3 regions of the Salinicoccus roseus genome follow, and region 1 is predicted to be linked to each of the others. Evidence: riboswitches for the same ligand, from Rfam matches in the RefSeq annotation. Region 1 holds a riboswitch; each other region holds the start of a gene.
What was found. Region 1 has a riboswitch for S-adenosylmethionine ahead of metK (methionine adenosyltransferase). Riboswitches for the same ligand answer to the same signal wherever they lie in the genome.

Region 1 (2,269 bases):
GCCTTATCCAGCTTTTCCCACGGGAAATCATGATCTTCGCGGCCGAAGTGGCCGTAGCTTGCAGTATTCCTGTATATCGGACGGCGCAGGTCGAGCATGTCTATGATGCCGTCCGGTGAAAGGTTGAAGAGCCTTCTGATGACCGTGACGATGTCCGCCTCGCTGTAGGAGGAGGTGCCGAATGTATCCACGGATATTGAAACGGGTTCGCTGACCCCGATTGCATATGCCAGCTGGATTTCGCATTTCGAAGCAATGCCTGCAGCCACGATGTTCTTGGCGATGTACCGTGCTGCATAGGCTGCAGAGCGGTCGACCTTGGTCGGGTCCTTGCCGCTGAAGGCTCCCCCGCCGTGGCGTGCGTAGCCGCCGTAGGTATCCACGATGATCTTCCTTCCAGTCAGTCCGGCGTCGCCCTGCGGGCCGCCGATGACGAAGCGCCCTGTCGGATTGATGATATATTTCGTTTCTTCATCAAGCAGTTCAGCCGGAACGACCTCACGGATGACGTGCTCGATCAGATCACGCTGGATCGTCTCCTTCTCCACCTCTTCATGGTGCTGCGTCGAGATGACGATCGTATCCACCCGCTTGACCTCGTCATTCTCGTCATATTCGACGGTGACCTGCGTCTTGCCGTCCGGCCTCAGGTAGTCGATGATATTCTCCTTGCGCGCTTCAGTGAGGCGCCTTGAAAGCTTGTGGGCAAGGGCGATCGGCAGAGGCATCAGCTCTTCAGTCTCATCACACGCAAAGCCGAACATCAGACCCTGGTCCCCTGCTCCGGTGGAGACCGCCTCGGTCTCCCGCGTCTCAACTGCGTTGTTCACCCCCTGGGCGATATCCGAGGACTGCTCATCTATGCCCGTCAGGACCGACATCGTCTTATAGTCGTAGCCGTATTTGGCAAGGACATAACCGATATCCTTCACCGTCTCCCGCACTATCTTCGGGATGTCCACATAGGTGTTTGTGCTTATTTCTCCAACGATCAATGCCATGCCGGTATTCACTACAGTTTCACAGGCGACCCGTGCGTGCGGATCCCCCTTCAGTATTTCGTCCAGTATTGCATCGGATATCTGATCTGCGATCTTATCCGGATGACCTTCCGTTACAGATTCGGAAGTGAAAAGTCTACGCTCTGCCATTAATTAAATCTCCTTTATGATTATTAGCTATCTCCCAGTAGCAAAAAATAAAGCCTTTTCCCAATAATACGAGAAAAGGCTCCGCTCTTCCCCTTATCGATCAGAATAACTTCTGCATCCTTTAGCACCTTTCTTTGTTGAAAAGAGGTTGCTGGGTTTCGTCGGGTATGTTCCCTCCACCGGCTCTTGATAAGAGATAACTTAACATATAATATACTAGATGATGGGTTTCAAATCAAGGTAATATTATTTTACAATTATTATGTCACATTAATTATCAATGTGTTATACTAATTCGTGAAAGTACCAATTACTTTGTATACTACATAAAACGGGGGCAATAATTATGGTAAACCATTCCGAAAGCATTCAAAATCTGGTGGCTAAGGATACTTCGCATGTCCAGCTTTCCACTGCTCAGCTTGTTGAAAAGTCTTTGAAAAGGGGAGAAGGCAGATTGACGGAGACGGGTGCGCTCCGTGCTGAAACCGGAAAATATACCGGACGCAGCCCGAAGGACCGCTTCATCGTCGAAGATGGCACCTCAAAGGACAAGGTAGACTGGGGTGAGGTCAACCAGCCCATTTCCGAAGAAGTCTTCGACAACCTGTTCACGAAGGTCATCGACTACCTTGGACAGAAGGAGGAAGTCTTCGTCTTCAACGGCTATGCCGGTGCTGACGAGAAGACGCGCCTCAACCTCAGCGTGGTGACCGAGTTCAGCTGGCACAGCATGTTCGCACGCACGATGTTCATCCGTCCGGAAACGAAGGAAGAAGCCCTCGGCATGGATGCGCAGTTCACGATCGTTTCTGCACCGACCTTCAAGGCCGACCCGGAAACCGACGGCACGAAGTCGGAAGCATTCGTCATCGTATCCCTCGAGAAGGGCATCATCCTGATCGGCGGTACGGAGTATGCAGGAGAAATGAAGAAGTCCATCTTCTCCATCATGAACTACCTGCTGCCAGAACAGGGTGTAATGAGCATGCACTGCTCCGCCAACGTAGGGGAAAACAAGGACGTTGCCCTGTTCTTCGGCCTCTCCGGCACGGGCAAGACGACATTGTCTGCCGATGCACAGCGCGAACTCATCGGCGATGATGAGCATGGCTGGA
Region 2 (2,269 bases), on a different contig from region 1:
CCACAATGCCATTGATGCTGTCGAGTTCCTCGGCTGCCCTGAGGGCGAGCACACCGCCCAGGGAAACACCGCCGACTGCTATGCTTTCATGCCCTTGATCCTTGAGCTGATCATATCCATCCAATACATTTTTCCACCAATCTTCAGGGCTGCTCTGTACAAGTACCTCCGGTCCCATGCCATGTCCCTCGAAGCTTGGTACATGGACGGTATATTCGTGCTGCTCAAGGTGCTGGGCCAACGGCTTCATGTCCCTGACCGTTCCGGTGAAGGAATGGAGCAGCATGACTGCCCTGGGGCCACTTCCATAGTTCAACGCTTCAGGCTTTACGATTTTCATGATTTATCCTCCTTCTGGATATCTGGTGTCCGATGATATATGTATTCCGCTTCATCCTCATCGAGTCCATAGTCCTTCTTCATCATTGCAATAATCTCCTCTTTCGTCTTCCCCGCCCCATGCGCTTTTGAAACTCGGTTATACAGTTCTTGAGCATAATTATGGGCGGCCATGCTTTTTGTCGTCCTGCCTAGTTGATAACGGCTCAAAACGAAAAGCACAAGAGCTATGACCATCAGAATGATGACCAGGAAATCGATCATATCCTCTCCTCCTCTCCATTATTTAAATTTTTAAAAGTGTTTGACAAATTGTCCTCCATTATAGTAACATAGTCCCTAATCAAATATTTGCTTATCCAGAGTGGTGGAGGGATTGGCCCTGCGAAGCCCGGCAACCTTTTAAGTAAGGTGCTAAATCCAACAGGTACGTTCCTGAAAGATGAGTGACTCGAGAGTCTCCCTTAATCTTTGGGCAGGCTCTTTTTTATAATATATTACTGGAGGAATGAAACAATGACAGAGAATCATCGCTTCGAAACTAAACAGCTTCATGCCGGACAAGAAGTGGACCCTACCACAAATTCACGCGCGCTTCCCATCTATCAGACGACTTCCTATGTATTCGACGATACTAAGCATGCTGCAGAACTATTCGGCCTGCAAGATGTAGGCAACATCTATACCCGTATCATGAATCCAACGACTGCCGCTTTGGAGACGCGTGTTGCAGAACTCGAAGGTGGAGTTGCCGGCCTTGGCGTTGCATCCGGCATGGCTGCCATTACATACGCCATACAGGTTATAGCAAATGCCGGGGATCATATCGTCTCCTCTGCCAGCCTATATGGGGGTACTCACACACTGTTCACCCATACATTCAAAAAGTTCGGTATCGAGACGAGTCTTGTCGATGCGAAAGATCCTGAGAACGTTTCACGTGAAATCAAGGAGAACACCAAAGCGATCTTTGTAGAGACCATCGGCAATCCGGAAGGCAACGTGGAAGATTTGGAGGCATTAGCGAAAATCGCGGAGGATAATGGTATACCACTTATCGTGGATAACACATTCGCCACTCCGTACCTCTGCCGTCCAATCGAGCACGGCGCACATGTAGTCGTCCATTCGGCCACAAAATTCCTTGGCGGCCATGGCACTTCCATCGGAGGTGTAATCGTTGATGGCGGAAACTTCAACTGGGATAACGGAAAATTCCCTGGACTGACGGAGCCGGATGCTTCCTATCACGACCTTGTCTTCACTGAGGCATTCGGCCCAGCTGCCTATGCGTTCAAGATCCGTACTACCCTGCTCAGGGACACCGGAGCAGCACTTTCTCCATTCAATGCATTCCTGCTCACGCAAGGAATCGAAACATTATCACTCCGGATGGAAAGGCACGTGGAGAATGCAAAGGCCGTTGCAGAATTCCTGGAAAACCACGATAAAGTGGAATGGGTCGACTATGCTGGCCTCGAATCCAGCGAGTATCATGAGCTCCAGAAGAAATACCTGCCGAAAGGTGCTTCTTCCATATTTACATTCGGTGTCAAAGGCGGATATGAAGCCGGAAAGACGTTCATAGAATCCCTCGAACTCTTCTCACTGCTTGCGAATGTCGGGGATGCCAAGTCACTCGTCATCCATCCCGCTTCCACCACCCATTCCCAGCTTAAGGAAGATGAGCAGTTGGCAGGGGGGGTAAGACCGGAAATGATCCGTCTGTCTGTCGGATTGGAGCATGTGGATGACATCATAGACGATCTAAAAAAAGGTCTGGATGCGATTTAAATGCCTATAAAAATCATTGAAGGCCTCCCGGTACGGGAGCGCCTCCATAAGGAAAATGTATATACAATAGAAGCGACCCGTGCGCATACACAGGATATACGTCCGCTGCGTATGTTGATTTTGAACCTGATGCCTA
Region 3 (2,269 bases), on a different contig from region 1:
GCATTCCCGAATCAGCCGCTGATCGCCTTGTCCCTCGTCATCGGTCCCATCATAGAACTGCCGGTACTGGGCCTTGCTTCGAGGGTCCTGTTTCCATATAAATAAAAAAACATCCAGTCAATAGACTGGATGTTTGCGTTGTGGTGCTGGATGGTCTGTACTGGGATCGAACCAGTGACCCCTTCGATGTCAACGAAGTGCTCTCCCGCTGAGCTAACAGACCTTACTTTTATTTATCCGTCGGGACCCCGAAACAATAATTTCAACACCTGATGGACAAGTGCCTGTCTGATGGATCACGATTTAAAAACTACATATTCAAATTTACAATGTTAACCCGGAATTGTCAATAACGAAATGACGATTCCGGGTATTATTTTTTCCCTCTCATGGTCTCGGCTTTTGCCATTTCTATGAAAGCCGTCATCCTGTCTATGGCTCCCTTGAAATCCTCCTTGAATTCATGTTCCCACATCCGCATAATATGCCAACCTTTTTCATGATAATAGGCATTCACTTCCCGGTCGCGCTCCATGTTCCTCCCGAGCTTCCTGTTCCAGAATTCCTGATTGCTTTTCGGCCAGTTGCCATGGTCGGACACATATGCCAGAAACAGGAGTCGATGAAGATGACCACCCTGTATTTCTGGATTGCGATATCCGGAGACCCCATCAATGTGCGCACATTCTTCCTGAACCGGTAGCCTTCAGCCCACAAAGCTTTCGTAATCCTGTTCTCGAGTTTCGATTGGGACCTGATCCGGCTCATCGTCCGTTTCCTCTTTTCTGCAGACATCATATCCGCCACTGTCGCCACCTCCCTTCTTTCCCACCACCTACCCAGCTTGGGCGTAAAATATTCGGCATGAAAAGTAGTGGAAAATAAAGTATTTTAAATTTGAAAAATGTTTTGACAAATATACTAATCCATAGTAGTGTAGTATACATTATCGATAATATAGTTCTATCACTTATCCAGAGCGGCGGAGGGACAGGCCCTATGACGCCCGGCAACCATCAGGCAATCGAGTCTGATAAGGTGCTAATTCCTGCAGGAGATTTTCCTGAAAGATAAGAGGAGGCGGAGACTCTCTTCTTATATAGGAAGAGAGTTTTTTTATTATTACAATCAGGAGGAGATTATATTGACGAAGAAGAAAAATGCAACTTATGACCTGGAGACGCTGTCGCTCCATGGCGGACAGGCGCCGGATCCGACAACAGGCGCAAGGGCGGTGCCGATCTACCAGACGACATCATATGTCTTTCACGACACGGATCACGCAGAGAGCCTGTTTTCTCTGGATGAACCGGGAAATATCTACTCACGCATCGGAAATCCTACAGTGGAAGTGTTCGAAAAGCGGATGGCACTCCTTGAGGACGGAGTGGCGGCAGTGGCGACATCTTCCGGGATGTCGGCCATCACACTGTCGATACTGAACCTGGCAAGTGCAGGGGATGAAATCGTGGCAGGTTCGAACCTCTACGGCGGTACATATAATCTTTTTGCGGTCACTCTGCCCAGATACGGCATCAACGTCAAATTCGTTGATCCTGACGACCCGGAGAATTTCAGGGCAGCAATCACAGGGCGGACGAAGGCTGTATTCGCCGAAACGATCGGCAATCCCGGACTTCAGGTCCTTGACGTCGCCGCAGTTGCCGAAGTAGCGCATGAAGCCGGCGTGCCATTGATCGTCGACAATACGTTCGCCACACCACATGTCTTCAAGCCGATTGAATGGGGGGCGGACATCGTCGTCCACTCGGCAACAAAATGGATCGGCGGCCACGGCACTTCAATAGGCGGTGTGGTCATCGATGGTGGACGGTTCAACTGGAATACCGAAAAATTCCCTGAATTCACCGAACCCGACAGAAGCTATAACGGCATCCGCTATGCTGTGGATTTCGGAACCCTTGCCTTCATCACGAAAATCCGCGTGCAGCTGTTGCGGGACTTCGGGGCGAGCCTCAGCCCACAGAATGCCTTCCAGCTGATTCAGGGGCTGGAGACTCTGCATATACGTGTTGAAAGACACAATGAAAATGCGCAGGAGGTTGCCCGCTTCCTGGAGGCGCATCCGGCGGTCGAGTGGGTGACATATCCTGGTCTGGAGCACCATCCGTCGCATGATGTTGCGAAGAGGCAGTTCGAGAATGGATATGGCTCAATCATCACTTTCGGCATCAGGGGCGGAAAACCGGCAGGGAAGAAACTGATCGACAATGTCTCGCTATGGTCCCATGTTGCAAATGTCGGCGAT

Region 2: another riboswitch for S-adenosylmethionine. It lies ahead of EDC33_RS11720 (O-acetylhomoserine aminocarboxypropyltransferase/cysteine synthase family protein); the one in region 1 lies ahead of metK (methionine adenosyltransferase).
Region 3: another riboswitch for S-adenosylmethionine. It lies ahead of EDC33_RS09375 (PLP-dependent aspartate aminotransferase family protein); the one in region 1 lies ahead of metK (methionine adenosyltransferase).

What each region holds. Positions count from the first base shown of each region.
Region 1 covers NZ_RKQJ01000001.1:73,012-75,280, reverse strand. The annotation lists gene metK (methionine adenosyltransferase) at 1-1,151, opposite strand, end outside; SAM riboswitch class I at 1,242-1,347, opposite strand; gene pckA (phosphoenolpyruvate carboxykinase (ATP)) at 1,498-2,269, shown strand, end outside.
Region 2 covers NZ_RKQJ01000004.1:133,815-136,083, forward strand. The annotation lists gene EDC33_RS11710 (alpha/beta hydrolase) at 1-340, opposite strand, end outside; gene EDC33_RS11715 (hypothetical protein) at 337-603, opposite strand; SAM riboswitch class I at 692-788, shown strand; gene EDC33_RS11720 (O-acetylhomoserine aminocarboxypropyltransferase/cysteine synthase family protein) at 856-2,133, shown strand; gene EDC33_RS11725 (homoserine O-succinyltransferase) at 2,134-2,269, shown strand, end outside.
Region 3 covers NZ_RKQJ01000003.1:33,682-35,950, reverse strand. The annotation lists gene EDC33_RS09390 (arsenic resistance protein) at 1-105, shown strand, start outside; tRNA gene EDC33_RS09385 (tRNA-Val) at 152-223, opposite strand; gene EDC33_RS09380 (hypothetical protein) at 514-798, opposite strand; SAM riboswitch class I at 968-1,077, shown strand; gene EDC33_RS09375 (PLP-dependent aspartate aminotransferase family protein) at 1,142-2,269, shown strand, end outside.